3 regions of the Micromonospora sp. CPCC 205554 genome follow, and region 1 is predicted to be linked to each of the others. Evidence: riboswitches for the same ligand, from Rfam matches in the RefSeq annotation. Region 1 holds a riboswitch; each other region holds the start of a gene.
What was found. A riboswitch is a leader RNA that binds a small molecule or an ion and turns the genes downstream of it on or off. The one in region 1 is predicted to bind cobalamin.

Region 2: another riboswitch for cobalamin. It lies ahead of V6U82_RS09665 (acyl-CoA thioesterase); the one in region 1 lies ahead of V6U82_RS16705 (peptidase).
Region 3: another riboswitch for cobalamin. It lies ahead of V6U82_RS27860 ((2Fe-2S) ferredoxin domain-containing protein); the one in region 1 lies ahead of V6U82_RS16705 (peptidase).

What each region holds. Positions count from the first base shown of each region.
Region 1 is NZ_JBAKHP010000011.1:20,547-24,819, forward strand. It holds gene V6U82_RS16695 (ABC transporter ATP-binding protein) at 1-397, shown strand, start outside; gene V6U82_RS16700 (PepSY-associated TM helix domain-containing protein) at 610-2,073, opposite strand; cobalamin riboswitch at 2,312-2,434, shown strand; gene V6U82_RS16705 (peptidase) at 2,533-3,576, shown strand; gene V6U82_RS16710 (hypothetical protein) at 3,612-4,097, shown strand; cobalamin riboswitch at 4,182-4,273, shown strand, end outside.
Region 2 is NZ_JBAKHP010000005.1:105,366-109,638, forward strand. It holds gene V6U82_RS09650 (sensor histidine kinase) at 1-893, opposite strand, end outside; gene V6U82_RS09655 (response regulator transcription factor) at 902-1,600, opposite strand; gene V6U82_RS09660 (DM13 domain-containing protein) at 1,702-2,271, shown strand; cobalamin riboswitch at 2,302-2,508, shown strand; gene V6U82_RS09665 (acyl-CoA thioesterase) at 2,639-3,151, shown strand; gene V6U82_RS09670 (LysE family translocator) at 3,155-3,778, shown strand; gene V6U82_RS09675 (PrsW family intramembrane metalloprotease) at 3,864-4,273, opposite strand, start outside.
Region 3 is NZ_JBAKHP010000034.1:34,978-39,250, reverse strand. It holds gene V6U82_RS27875 (precorrin-2 C(20)-methyltransferase) at 1-190, opposite strand, end outside; gene V6U82_RS27870 (precorrin-8X methylmutase) at 187-852, opposite strand; gene V6U82_RS27865 (sulfite reductase subunit beta) at 849-1,727, opposite strand; cobalamin riboswitch at 1,773-1,953, shown strand; gene V6U82_RS27860 ((2Fe-2S) ferredoxin domain-containing protein) at 2,044-2,688, shown strand; gene cobN (cobaltochelatase subunit CobN) at 2,685-4,273, shown strand, end outside.

The sequences.
Region 1 (4,273 bases):
GCCCTCCCTCACCGCCGCCGAGCAGCTCCAGGTCATGGCCCACATCGACGGCCGCCGGCCGGCCGCAGCCCGTACCCGCGCCATGGAACTCCTCGACGCGGTCGGCCTCGCCGGCCAGGCCGGCCGCCGGCCGCACCAGCTCTCCGGCGGTCAGCGTCAGCGCGTCAACATCGCCCGCGCCCTGATGAGCGACCCCACCGTCCTGCTCGTCGACGAACCCACCAGCGCCCTCGACCACGAACGCGGCGCCGCCGTCATCGACCTGATCACCCGCCTCACCCACCAGCAGGCCACCGCCACCGTCCTGGTCACCCACGACCGCACCCACCTCACCGCCGTCGACCAGGTCGCCGAAGTCCACGACGGCCGCCTCCACCTCCCGACGCCGGCCCGCTGAAGGGGTACGACCACAAGAGCCGGCGGACGACGCGGGGCCGCAGCAGCTCCTGCGGATCAGAGCATGATCGGAAAGGCTCCGAGCTACCGGGGAATCTCACGTCGGACCTGCCGGGTCATGGGCCGAGCGGGGCGAGGGGAGTAGCTCAGGCGACCTCTGTGGCCGCCACTGTCCGGCCGCACCGCGGCGGTGGCGGCCGGACAGCTGCCGGGTCAGCTACCGGCCGGGGCGGGTGAGACGGGTACGGGCCGCCGGCGCCGGCGGGCGAGCAAGCCGAGGGCGATGTCGACGAGGAGGAAGCCGAGCAGGGTGACGCCGAACCAGGGCAGTGCCCAGCCGAGTGCCACGGTGACCGGTACGCCGAGCAGCAGCGCCCACCACGGAAGCCCTCGGACCCCACCTCGGGCGGGCGGTGCGCCGAGCGGTGCGCGGCGGTCGGCGCGGGTGGGGCGGCGTTGCCACCACATGCGGTAGCCCCAGACGACGACGCAGAGCAGGCCGAGAGCGAGTGCGGCGAGCAGGATCTGGTTGATCGGCCCGAACAGGATTCCCATGTGGGCTTGAATGCCGAGGCTGCTGAGCTGTGCGAGCAGTGGCCAGTCGGCGAAGTCGCTGCGGGCGGTGACCGCGCCGGTGGTGGGGTCGACGGCGATCCGGTCCCTCGCGACCGGCCAGGTGTTGTCGACCTGGGCGACGGTCCATGCCAGGCCGGACTCCGCGGCGGGGCTGATCTCCGTCGGTCCCGTGAGTCCGGCGCTGCGCGCGGAGGTCAGCACGGTGTCGTAGGACGCCGGATTGTCCGCCGTGCCGGGTGCTGCGTCACCGTGCTGGTGCCCACCGTCGCTCGCGGGCGGGGGCACGCCGTCGAGGGTGGTGGAGAGTTGCGGAGTGCCGGCGCGCAGGAGGTCCAGGCCGGCGCCGAAATTCGCGCCGGCGTACCGGGACCAGGTCAGGCCGGTGGCGGAGAGGAACAGCAGGCCGACCGCGAGCCAGACGCCGGTGGTGGCGTGCCAGCCCCGCGTGCGGCGGACTCCCTTGCGGGCGCTCAGGTCCGGTACGAGCAGGTGGGCCGTCCGGGCGCGGGTGGCGTTGCGGCGGCGCCACCACAGGATCACGCCGCCGAGAACGAGCAGCCACAGCCAACTGGCGGCGATTTCGGAATAGTGCCGGCCGATCTCACCGAGGTGCAGGTTGCGGTGCAGGTCGTCGAGCCAGGTGGTGGCCGGGGCGGAGCCGAACCAGGTGGTGAGCTGCCCGGTGACCTCGCCGGTGTACGGGTCGACGTAGACGGTGTGCTGCTTCTCGCCGAGTTCCTGCATCGAGAACACCACCCGGGTGGTCCGGTCGCCGGCACCGGGCGCCACGGAGGCGATGGTGCCGTCGGGGTGCGCGGCGCGGGCGGCGGTGACCTGGTGGGCGAGGGTCTTCGGCTGGTCGCCGACGGCGGCCACGGTCAACTGGTCGCCGTAGAGGACGTGATCCAGCTGCGGGGTGATGGTGTAGGCCAGGCCGGTCAGGGCGGCGACCAGCAGAAACGGGGCGACCAGGATGCCGGCGTAGAAGTGCAGCCGGGTCAGGAGCGCGGCGAAGGGCGTGGGCTCGCGGCTGGGACGAGCGGTCTGCGCAGCGGCGGGGGCATCCGGCGCGGGATCGCCGGACAGGTCGGTGACGGACATCGACTACTCCGATCGGAAATGGAGGTTTCTGGTTCGGGGTGGCTCGTGCCCGTCGAGCCCTGGGCTGCCCGGTTGCCGTCTCCCGGTCGAGTAGTCGGCCAGGTGCGCCAGGAAGTTCCCGGCTGCCCCCGTACCTCTTCGACGTCGCCTTCGACGGCGACTGCCGGCGGTCACGGCACGTGTCCGGCTCCTGGCGCATTGACATCGGAGCTGCGGCCACATAAGACTGTCGCGACAACTGAACCAACGCGTGTACGTGCGGGGGAAGACCGGTCGAAATCCGGCGCTGGCCCGCAACGGTAGGCCGCCCAGTGGACTCTGGGCGGCGAGCCCGAATACCCGTCGTACGCGTGCATCCGCTCCCCACCCGTCGTGGCCCACGGGTCGGAGTCCCGACCGACCCGGCGTTGCCGCGTCGGTCGGGCTTTCGACGACCGCCGGGCCGGAAAGGCGCTTCCGATGGTCGTCCGCCGAAGCCGGCACCGCCTGCTCGCGCTGCTCTGCGGCGTGCTCGCCGCCCTCACCCTCACCACACCTGCCCTCGCCGCACCCGAGCGCGCCGGAGCCACCCGCCCCGAGGCCGCCGCCGGCTGGCTCGCCCGGCAACTCGTCGACGGCGAACGCTTCGAGGCGGTCTTCGACGGTGTCGCCTACCCCGACCAGGGGCTGACCCTCGACGCCGTGTTCGCCTTCGCCGCCGCAGGCGCCGCCGACGACTACGGCGCGGACGCGGTGGCCTGGGTCACCCGTCCGGACGTCCGCGACGGCTACGTCGGCGACGGTGTCTCCGAGGCGTACGCGGGTGCGACAGCAAAGCTCGCGCTCGCCGTACAGGTGCGCGGCGGTGACCCGGCCGACGTCGGCGGGGTGGACCTGATCGCCCGGCTGCGCTCGCTCCAGACGCCGGCCGGCCGGTTCAGCGACCGGTCCGCGTACGGCGACTACAGCAACGCGTTCAGCCAGTCCTTCGCGCTGCTCACGCTGGCGCGGACGGCGGACGGCGCGCCACCGGCGGCGGCCGCCTGGCTGGCCGCCACCCGATGCCCGGACGGCGGCTACCCGCTGCTGCCCGCACAACCGGTCTGCGTGTCCGACGTGGACGCCACCGCGCTCGCGACGCAGGCGCTGCGCGCCGCGCAGCGCCCGGCCGACGCCGCCGCCGGGCTGCGCTGGCTGGTGTCCGTCCAGGGCGTCGACGGCGGCTTCACCGACGTCGCCGGTACGCCGAACGCCAACAGCACCGGCCTCGCCGCGCAGGCCCTGCACGACGGCGGCCGCACGCTGGCCTGGGCGCGCGCCCGGGCGTTCCTGGCCGGACTCCAGGTCGGCTGCGCCGGGGCGCAGGCGGACCGGGGCGCGGTCGACTTCGACGGCGGCGGTTTCGACCCGGCCACCGCACCCCGGGCCACCGCCCAGGCCGTCCTCGGTCTCGCCGGGACCGGGTACGCCCGCTTGTCCGCCGCCGGTGCCGAACCCGGCGCACCGGCGCTCGCCTGCCCGTGAACCCCCACGCCGCTCACCCGATCACAGGAGGACCCGTGTTCCGTCACCGTTCCACAGTCCGCGGCTGGCTGGCCGGCCTGCTGGCCGCCGTCGTGGCGGGCGTCGCGCTGACCGCCGCCGAACCCGCGCCCCGGGCGGCGCACGCCGCCGCCTGCGTCGGCACCTCGGGAGTCACAGTGGTCGTCGACTTCGCCGCGCTCGGTGGCGGCGTCCAGGTCGGATGTGCCCCGGGTGACCCGGCCACCGGCCTGGCCGCCCTGCAGACCGCCGGCTTCACCGTCACCGGCACCGCCCGCTGGGGCCTGGCCTTCGTCTGCCGGATCAACGGCAAGCCCACCGCCGCGACCGAGCCGTGTGTCAACACCCCGCCGGTCACGGCGTACTGGTCGTACTGGCACGCCCCCAGCGGCGGCTCCTGGTCCTACAGCACGTCGGGGGCGACCGGCTACAACCCCGCGCCGGGCAGTGTCGAGGGCTGGTCCTTCGGCGCCGGTGCCCCGCCGAGCATCGCCGCGCCCTGAACCGGCGGTCACCAGCGGTGTGACCACCGGCGCACCGGGTGCCGTCCGCTGCTCTGGCGTCGACGCGCGCAAGGGCGGTACGGTGTCGGCGCCCGGTGCGCCGGGCACACAACTGCATACGTCCCGTGCGGGGGGAAGCCGGTATGAAGCCGGCGCTGACCCGCAACCGTGAGCGA
Region 2 (4,273 bases), on a different contig from region 1:
GCCGCCTCGTCGCCGCCGGCCGGTGCGGGGGTACGGGCCCGGGTGCCCCGGAACGCCACGTCGAACACCCGGGGCAGGTCCGCGTCGGGAATGCCGCCGCAGGTGTCGGAGACGGCGAGCCACGCGTCGTCGTCGTCCCGGCCGGCGTCGATGCGCACCGTGCCGTCCGGTGGCGTGTACCGCACCGAGTTGACCAGCAGGTTCGTCACGACGCGGGCGAGTTCGGCCTCGGCGGCACGGACGGTCGGCCAGCCGGTCTCCGGGGCGAGCACCCGGACCCGCCGGTCGGCGGCCAGCGGCGCGGTGGCGGCGATCGCGTCGGAGACCACGTCGCCGAGCGGGACCGGGGACAGCGCGGGCCGCAGCGCTCCGGCGGTGATCCGGGACAGCTCGAACAGGTCGTCGACCAGGCGCGTCATCCGGTCCGTCTCGACCCGGATCCGGCGGTGGTACTCGGCGACCGCCGCCGGCTCGGCGACCACCCGGTCCTCCAGCGCCTCCGCCATCGCCCGCAGCCCGGCCAGCGGCGTACGCAGGTCGTGCGAGACCCACGCGACGAGTTCGCGGCGGCCGGCCTCCAGTTGCCGTTCCCGCTGCCGGGCCTGGTCCGCCCAGACCGCCGCCTGCGCCAGCCGGCGGGCGAACGCCACCCCGACGGCCAGGCTGAGCGCCGCGGACGCCGCGACCGTGACGAGGACGACCTGGAGGTCGTGCGCGGACAGGAACATGGCCTGGGCGACGGCCGTGACACCCGCTGTCACCGAGGCGATCGTGACCGCGAGCAGCACCGCGATGTGCGCGAGGATCGACCGGTGGCGCACCAGCCGCAGCGCGCCGACGCCGAGCGCGCCGACGGCTGCGCCGGCGAGGAGGGCGTAGAGCCCGATGACCATCAGTTCGTTCACCGGGACGCGTCCTGTGGCTCGTACCGGTAACCGACGCCCCACACGGTGACGATGCGGCGGGGCTGCGCCGGGTGGTCCTCGATCTTCTCCCGCAGCCGCCGGACGTGGACAGTGACAGTGGACTGGTCGCCGAACCGCCAGCCCCACACCCGGTCCAGCAGCTCGGCCCGTGACCAGGCGTGCCCGGGGTTCGTCAGCAGGAACACGAGCAGGTCGAACTCCCGTACGGTCAGCGACAGCGGTTGCCCGCCGCGCTCGGCGACGCGCCTGCCGGTGTCCGCGGTGAGGTCGCCGTCGCGCAGCACCCCGGTCGGTCCCCGGTCCTGCGGGGCGGCGCGCCGGAGCACCGACCGGATGCGCAGCACGAGTTCGCGCGGCGAGAACGGCTTGGTCACGTAGTCGTCCGCGCCGACCTCCAGCCCGGCGACCCGGTCGGCCTCGTCCCCGAGCGCGGTGAGCATGACCACCGGCAGACCGGGCAGGCGGCGGCGCAGCCGCCGGCACACCTCGATGCCGTCGAGACCCGGCATCATCAGGTCGAGGACCACCAGGTCGGGCGGCTCCTCCTCGGCCGCGGCGAGCGCGTCCGGCCCGTCGAAGGACAGCCGGACCCGGCAGCCGTCCTGTTCCAGGTAACGCCGGACGACGTCGCTCACCGTCCGGTCGTCGTCGACGACGAGCACGTAGCGCCCCATGGGCCAGACGCTACCCATCGACGTCCCGGCGCGGCGGCCCGAGGTCGAGCCGTAAGCGGACGGAAAGATCTTTCCGCCGGCTCCGCGCCTACCGTCGGAGCATGGGCAGAAGACGTGTGGTGTTGTCGGTGGTCGCCGTCGTGGCCGTCACCGGTCTCGGGGTGAGCCTGTACCTGTTCCAGCCGTGGCGGCTGGTGACCGACCGCGAGGTACGCGAGGCGCTGCCCACTGTGGCGGAGCCGCTGCCGCAGCCGGCCGGCACGACTGGACCGCCGGCGACCGGCGCCGCGCCCGCCGACGTGGTCCTCGCCGCCGGTGACTTCGTCACCCACGAGCACGACACGTCCGGCCGGGCGCAGCTGGTCCGCCTCGCCGACGGCCGCCGGCAGCTGCTCCTGCGCGGACTGGACACCTCGGACGGGCCCGACCTGCGGGTGTGGCTCACCGACCGGAAGGTGCTGCCTGGCCGTGCCGGCTGGCAGGTGTTCGACGACCGCCGCTGGGTCGAGCTGGGCCGGCTCAAGGGCAACATCGGCGACCAGGCGTACGACATCCCGGCCTCGGTGGACCTGGACGGTCTGCGCAGCGTGTCGATCTGGTGCAAGCGGTTCGCGGTGTCGTTCGGCGCCGCCCCGCTGGCCGCGGCCGGGACGGGATCGGCACCGGCCTGACGCCCGTGCCGCCGGGTCCGGGCGCTGGGCTACGCTGCGGGAAGCGCTGGTTCACCCGGTCGGCGACGGCCGGGTGTCGTAAGAGGGAACCCGGTGAGAGTCCGGGACTGCCCCGCAGCGGTGAGTGGGAACGACCGCCGTCAACAGCACTGGGCCACGGCCTGGGAAGCGACGGCCAGTAGGCGACCTCGTGTCGTGCCCGCGAGTCCGAAGACCTGCCCGCGTCGCGCGTACCACCGGTGCGCGCCGCCGTCGACCTCGCGGGTGGGTCGGGCGGGTGACACGCCGTGCGGTGCGCCGCCGGCGTGCCCTCGACGTGCACCCCCGGCCGGTCGGCGGTCCGCTTCTGCGAGGACGGAACCGCACAGTGCCCGACACCATCACGCTCACCGGCCGACCACCGTCGGCCTCGCACCTGACCCTGTCGCAGATCATGGACCAGCACCACACCAACCTGATGGGCACGGTCCACGGCGGGCGGATCCTCAACCTGATCGACTCGGTCGCCGGGGTCGTCGCCGCCCGCCACTCCGACGGACCGGCCGTCACCGCCGCGATCGACGAGACCGCGTTCCTGCGCGCGGTACGCGTCGGGGACGTGGTCCACGTGGACGCCCGGATCACCTGGGCCGGCCGCAGCTCGATGGAGGTGGCGGTGAAGGTCAGCGCGGACCGGTGGGACCGCGCGGTGCCGCCGGTGGACGTGGCCACCGCGCATCTGGTGATGGTGGCGGTCGACGACGAGGGGCAGCCCCGGCCGGTGCCGCCGCTGCACACCGAGACCGAGGGCGACCGGCGGCGCTACCGGGAGGCGCAGATCCGGCGCGAGCACCGGCTGGCGCTGCGCCGGGCGCTGCTCGACGGCGCCGGGGAGGGCTGAGCGGTGCTCGGACTGTCGGCGGCCACGCTCGCCGGTTACCTGGCCGCGATCGTGGTGCTCATGCTCACCCCGGGGCCGGACATGATGTTCGTGCTCGCGAACGCCACCCGGTACGGCCCACGGGCGGGCGCGGTGGCCGCGCTCGGGGTCGCCGCCGGGGAGGCGGTGCACGTCGCCGCCGTGGTGGCCGGGCTCGCCACCGTCATCGCCGCGTCGCCGGTGCTGTTCACCGCGATCCGGTGGGCCGGTGCGGCGTACCTGATCGTGCTGGGACTGCGGGCGCTGCGCGGCACGGGCCGGCCCGGCGCGCGGGCGGACCGGCCGGACGGCGGCGCCGGGCGGGCGTTCCGGCGCGGGCTGCTGACGAACCTGCTCAACCCGAAGATGATCCTGTTCAGCGTGGCGTTCCTGCCGCAGTTCGTCCGGCCCGAGGCGGGTCCGGTGGCGGCGCAGCTGGTGCTGCTCGGCGCGCTGTTCGTCGCGGTGCAGCTCACCGTGGACCTGGCGCTCGGCGTGGGCGCCGGGCGGTTCGCCGGCCGGTGGGGCGACAGCCGCTGGTCGCGGCGCGTCGACCGGGTCTGCGCGGTCGCCTTCGTCGCGCTCGGTGTCCGGCTGGCCGCCGGTTGACGAGCGGCTGACCGGCGGCACGGCGCGGGCCGCACCGGTTCCGGCGGCGGGCGGCACGGTCCGCCGCCGTAGCCGGGGGTGCGGGTCAGCCGGGGTGCGCCGCCGTCTCCCGGGGCGCCGGCGCGGCCGGCGTCCCGGACGCGGCCGGCCGCTCGCGGTCCAGGTGCAGGCGCAGCAGCACCCAGCCCAGTGAGACGCCGCCGATGAACACGTACGCGGGCTGGGTGCCGAACGTGTCCCAGCAGGTGTGCAGCGTGACGGCGGCGGCGAAGGTGAGCAGGAACGCCGCGAGTCTGCGGCCGCCGGGCGCGGCGGCGAACGTGAACAGCGCGGCGGCGGTCAGCCCGGTCCACGCCAGGTGCGCGGCGGGCGCAGTGAGACCGCGAACCAGCAGCGTCCGCTCGACCGCGCCGAGGTTGCCCTCCGACCCGACGAACGCGGCGAACGCGTAGCCCATGGTCTCCAACGCGGCGAACCCGGCGCCGGAGGCCACGC
Region 3 (4,273 bases), on a different contig from region 1:
GATAGACCAGCGCCTCCTCGATCACGTCGTCCGGGAACAGCCCGGCAGCGATGCGGCGCGCGTTGGACTGTTTGCCGACACCCTGGTGGTAGGCGATGACCTGGGCCGCGCCGATCAGCCGGGCGGCTTTGAGCGTGATCAGTTCGGGATCACCCGGGCCGACCCCGACGCCGGACAGCCGCCCGGTCACTCCGCCTCCCGGGCGAGGGCGTTGAGCGCGGAGGCAGCCATCGCCGAGCCGCCCCGGCGCCCGGTCACCACGAGATAGGGCACGTCGAGGCCGGGGGCGTCGGTGGCGAGGTCGATGAGCGCCTGCTTGGACTCGGCGGCGCCGATGAATCCGACCGGCGTACCGATGATCGCAGCTGGTCGTGGCGCGCCGTCGCGCAGCATCTCCAGCAGGTGGAACAGGGCCGTGGGGGCGTTGCCGAAGGCGACGACCGCGCCGGCGAGGTGGTCGGTCCACAGCGACACCGCCGCCGCCGACCGGGTCGTTGCCCACCGGTGGGCAAGCGCCGGGACCTCGGGTTCGTGCAGAAAGCAGCGGACCTCGTTGTCACGGGGCAGGCGGGCGTGGGTGATGCCGGCGGCGACCATGTGCGCGTCGGTCAGGATCGGCGCCCCCGCCTCCAGCGCCCCGCGGGCGGCGGCCACCAGGCCGGGGTGGATCACCAGGTTGCGGGTGAGGTCGGTCTGGCCGCATGCGTGGATCATCCGCACCGCGACCTTCTCGGCGTCGGCCGGCACACCTGAGAGATCGGCCTCGGCACGGATGGTGGCGAACGAGGCGTCGTAGATCGCCGCGCCGTCGGTGACGTAGTCGTAGCGGCGTGCCGGTGTGGTGAGGCTCATGCGTTCTCCAGATCGGGGACGAGCAGGGTGCGGTACGGGGTGACGACGATCTCGCCGGCGCCGAGCGCGCGGATCTCCTCCAGCAGGGGAGCGTCCACTCGGCCGCCGGGAGCCGCGAGGTGCGCGGTGACGCGGCCGTCATCCTGAACGATCCTGCCCAGCGCGGGTGGAGGTGTGCTCACCCGGGTCCGCTCGGCACGGTCGAGTACGGTGCCCAGCAGCGCGGCGCCGGCGCCGGGCAGCTCGTCGACGTGCCAGGGTGAGTCCGGCCGGTCACCCGCGAGCCCGGCGAAGCGTACGGCGAGCCCGGTCAGCGCCGCGGCGGCCTCGTCCAGCCGGATGACGGGCCCCCACGCCGAGGTTCCGGCACGTAGCTGCGCGGTGTCCGAGTCGAGCGCCACCAACCCCAGGTCCAAGTCACGGCTGACCAGATCACCGCGGCCGTCGTCAAGCACGAACAGGAACCGTCCGGTCAGCGCGGTGAGCCGGGGCTCGGCGCGCAGCCGTGCGTCGAGTCCGGCGACGACCGGGTGTAGATCGGCCCGGCCGCCACTGCGTCCGGTCAGCGGTGAGGCGAGGATGTTGCGGACCAGCTCGTGCGACGTGGACGGTACGAGCCCGGTCGCGATGACGTCGGCGACGACGGTCTCGGGCAGCCGCCCACCGTCGTGCTCGAGACCGCGCACCTGCAGGTTGGCGCGGCTGGTCAGGTGGACCGCGCCGTCGCCGTGCGCACGGGCCACCTCCACGAGTGCGCACAGCGCCGCAGTCGGCACGATCCCGCCGGGGACGCGCACCCGCACGAGCGCGCCGTCGTCGGCGATCCATGGGCGCAGCAGGCCGGGACACAGGTCGCGGCGGGTCCTCTCGGTCACGGCGACATGGTGCCAGAGCCCGTCCCCGGCGACACCGGCTGTCGGTGCTACCGTCGTGATGCCAGTCAAACTCAGCCATGAGCCAGGGAACCCGGTGCGAATCCGGGGCTGACGCGCAGCGGTGAGGGTGACGGGCGGGGCACGACGCCACTGGACCCACGGTCTGGGAAGGCGCCCCGTCCGGTTGATCCCGAGTCCGAAGACCTGCTGGCCGCAGATCCGTCTGCGACACGTGCCCATCCAGGCCTCGCGCACAGGCCCCGGACGAAAGAAGACCCCGTGTCCCGATCGCACCGGATCACCGGCTCCTGACCCCGTGAGCGTCCTCGTTCACGTCGCGACCGCACTGACGGACGCCGCGTCGCCGGTGCTACGCGGGCAGGCCGAGGCAGCCGGCGCCCGACTGGCCTTCCTGCAAGCCGGCGAGCCCACGCTGACCCATGTGCTCGACCTGCTGCACGCCGAGGGCGTTCGGGAGGTTCGCCTGGAACCGGTGAGCACCGACGACCTGACTTTCGCCCGTTCGTGGGTGGGACGCGTGGCCGGCCACTGGCACCGTCAGCAGATCGACCCGCCGGTCATCCGGTTCGGCGAGCGCGCGATCACCGGGCACGAGGCGCCACTCACCTCACCGGCCTGGGAGACCACGCCGCCGTACCGCCATCATCTACTGCTGTGCCGCGGCCCACGCTGCAGTGCCCGCGGCGCGGACGAGACCTATCGCGCGATCGTGGGCGCGTTCGTCGAGCAGCAGCTCACCGACGCCGACGTCCTCATGGCCCAGACCGGCTGCCTGTTCCCGTGCAACCACGGACCAGTCGCCGTCGTGCACCCCGACGGCACCTGGTACGGGCCGGTGCGACCCGGCGACGCGGCACGCCTCGTCGGCGAGCACCTACGCGCCGGCCGTCCGGTCGGCGACCTGCGCCTCGGCTCCCGTGTCACCGAAGGAGAAACATGACACGCATCGCCCTGCTGTCCACCTCGGACACCGACCTGCTCTCGGCGCGGGCCAGCAACGCGGACTGGTCCTGGGCCAACCCTGCCCGGCTCACCGGCGAGCGCCGCGACACCCTGACCAGCGAGGCCGACCTGGTCGTTCTGCGGGTGCTCGGCTCGCCCGAGGACGTACGCGACCTCGCCGCGCTGATCCGCGGCACCGGCCGTCCCCTGGTCGTGCTCGGTGGGGAACGGACGCCGAACGCCGCGTTGATGGGGCTGTCGACCGTCCCGATCGGTGTCTGCGCCGAGGCGCACCGCTACCTCGCCGAGGGCGGCGCGGAGAACCTGCGCCAACTGCACGCCTTCCTGTCCGACACCGTGCTGCTGACCGGCGAAGGCTTCGAACCGCCGGCGGTGCTGCCCGAGTGGGGAGTCAGCCGGCAGCCGGCCCCGGACGCCCGGCCCCGCGTCGGAGTCCTGTACTACCGGGCCCACGAGGTGAGCGGCAACAACGCGTTCGCCCACGAACTCGCCGATGCCATCGACACCACCGGCGTGGCCACCGGCGTACCGATCTACGTCTCGTCACTGCGGGCGGCGCCCGAGGAGTTGTACGCCGAACTCGCCACCCTGGATGCGATCGTCGTCACGGTCCTGGCCGCCGGCGGCGCCCGGCCCGCCGCCGCGAGCGCCGGCGGCGACGACGAGTCCTGGGACGTCGAACGGCTGCGCGCCCTCGACATCCCCGTGCTGCAGGCTCTGGCGCTCACGTCCAGCAGAGCCGAGTGGGAGGCGTCCGACGAAGGCGTCACCCCGCTCGACTCCGCGACCCAGATCGCCATCCCCGAGTTCGACGGTCGCCTGATCACCGTCCCGTTCTCATTCAAGGAGGTCGACGCCGACGGCCTGCCCCGCTACGTGACCGACCCTGAGCGATGCACCCGCGTCGCGGGCGTCGCCGTCAACCACGCCCGACTGCGGTACGTCCCGCCCGCCGAGCGCAAGGTGGCCCTCGTTCTGTCGGCCTACCCGACCAAGCACAGCCGCATCGGCAACGCCGTCGGCCTCGATACGCCCGTGTCGGCGATCCGATTGCTGCGCGCGATGCGAGATGCCGGCTACGACCTCGGCGCACCCGGCGCAATTCCCGGGCTCGACCCGCTGTTCCCGGTCGAGGGAGAGGATGCCGACACGACGGCCGGCAACGCGCTCATCCACGCTTTGATCGCCGCCGGTGGGCAGGACGAGGAGTGGCTCACGCAGGCTCAGCTCAGCGAGTCGCACGTGCGTATCAGCCGGGACGACTACCGGCGCTGGACTGCCGGATTGCCCGCCGCGCTACGCGACGCCATGGCCGAGACCTGGGGCGAGGCTCCCGGCTCGCTTTTCGTCGACGACGACGGCGACATCGTGCTGGCCACACTGCGCGCCGGTAACGTCGTCATCCTCATCCAGCCCCCGCGTGGCTTCGGCGAGAACCCGGTCGCGATCTACCACGACCCGGCCATGCCTCCGTCGCACCACTACCTGGCCGCGTACCGCTGGCTCGAACACGGCTTCGGCGCCGACGCGGTGGTGCACCTCGGCAAACACGGCTCGATGGA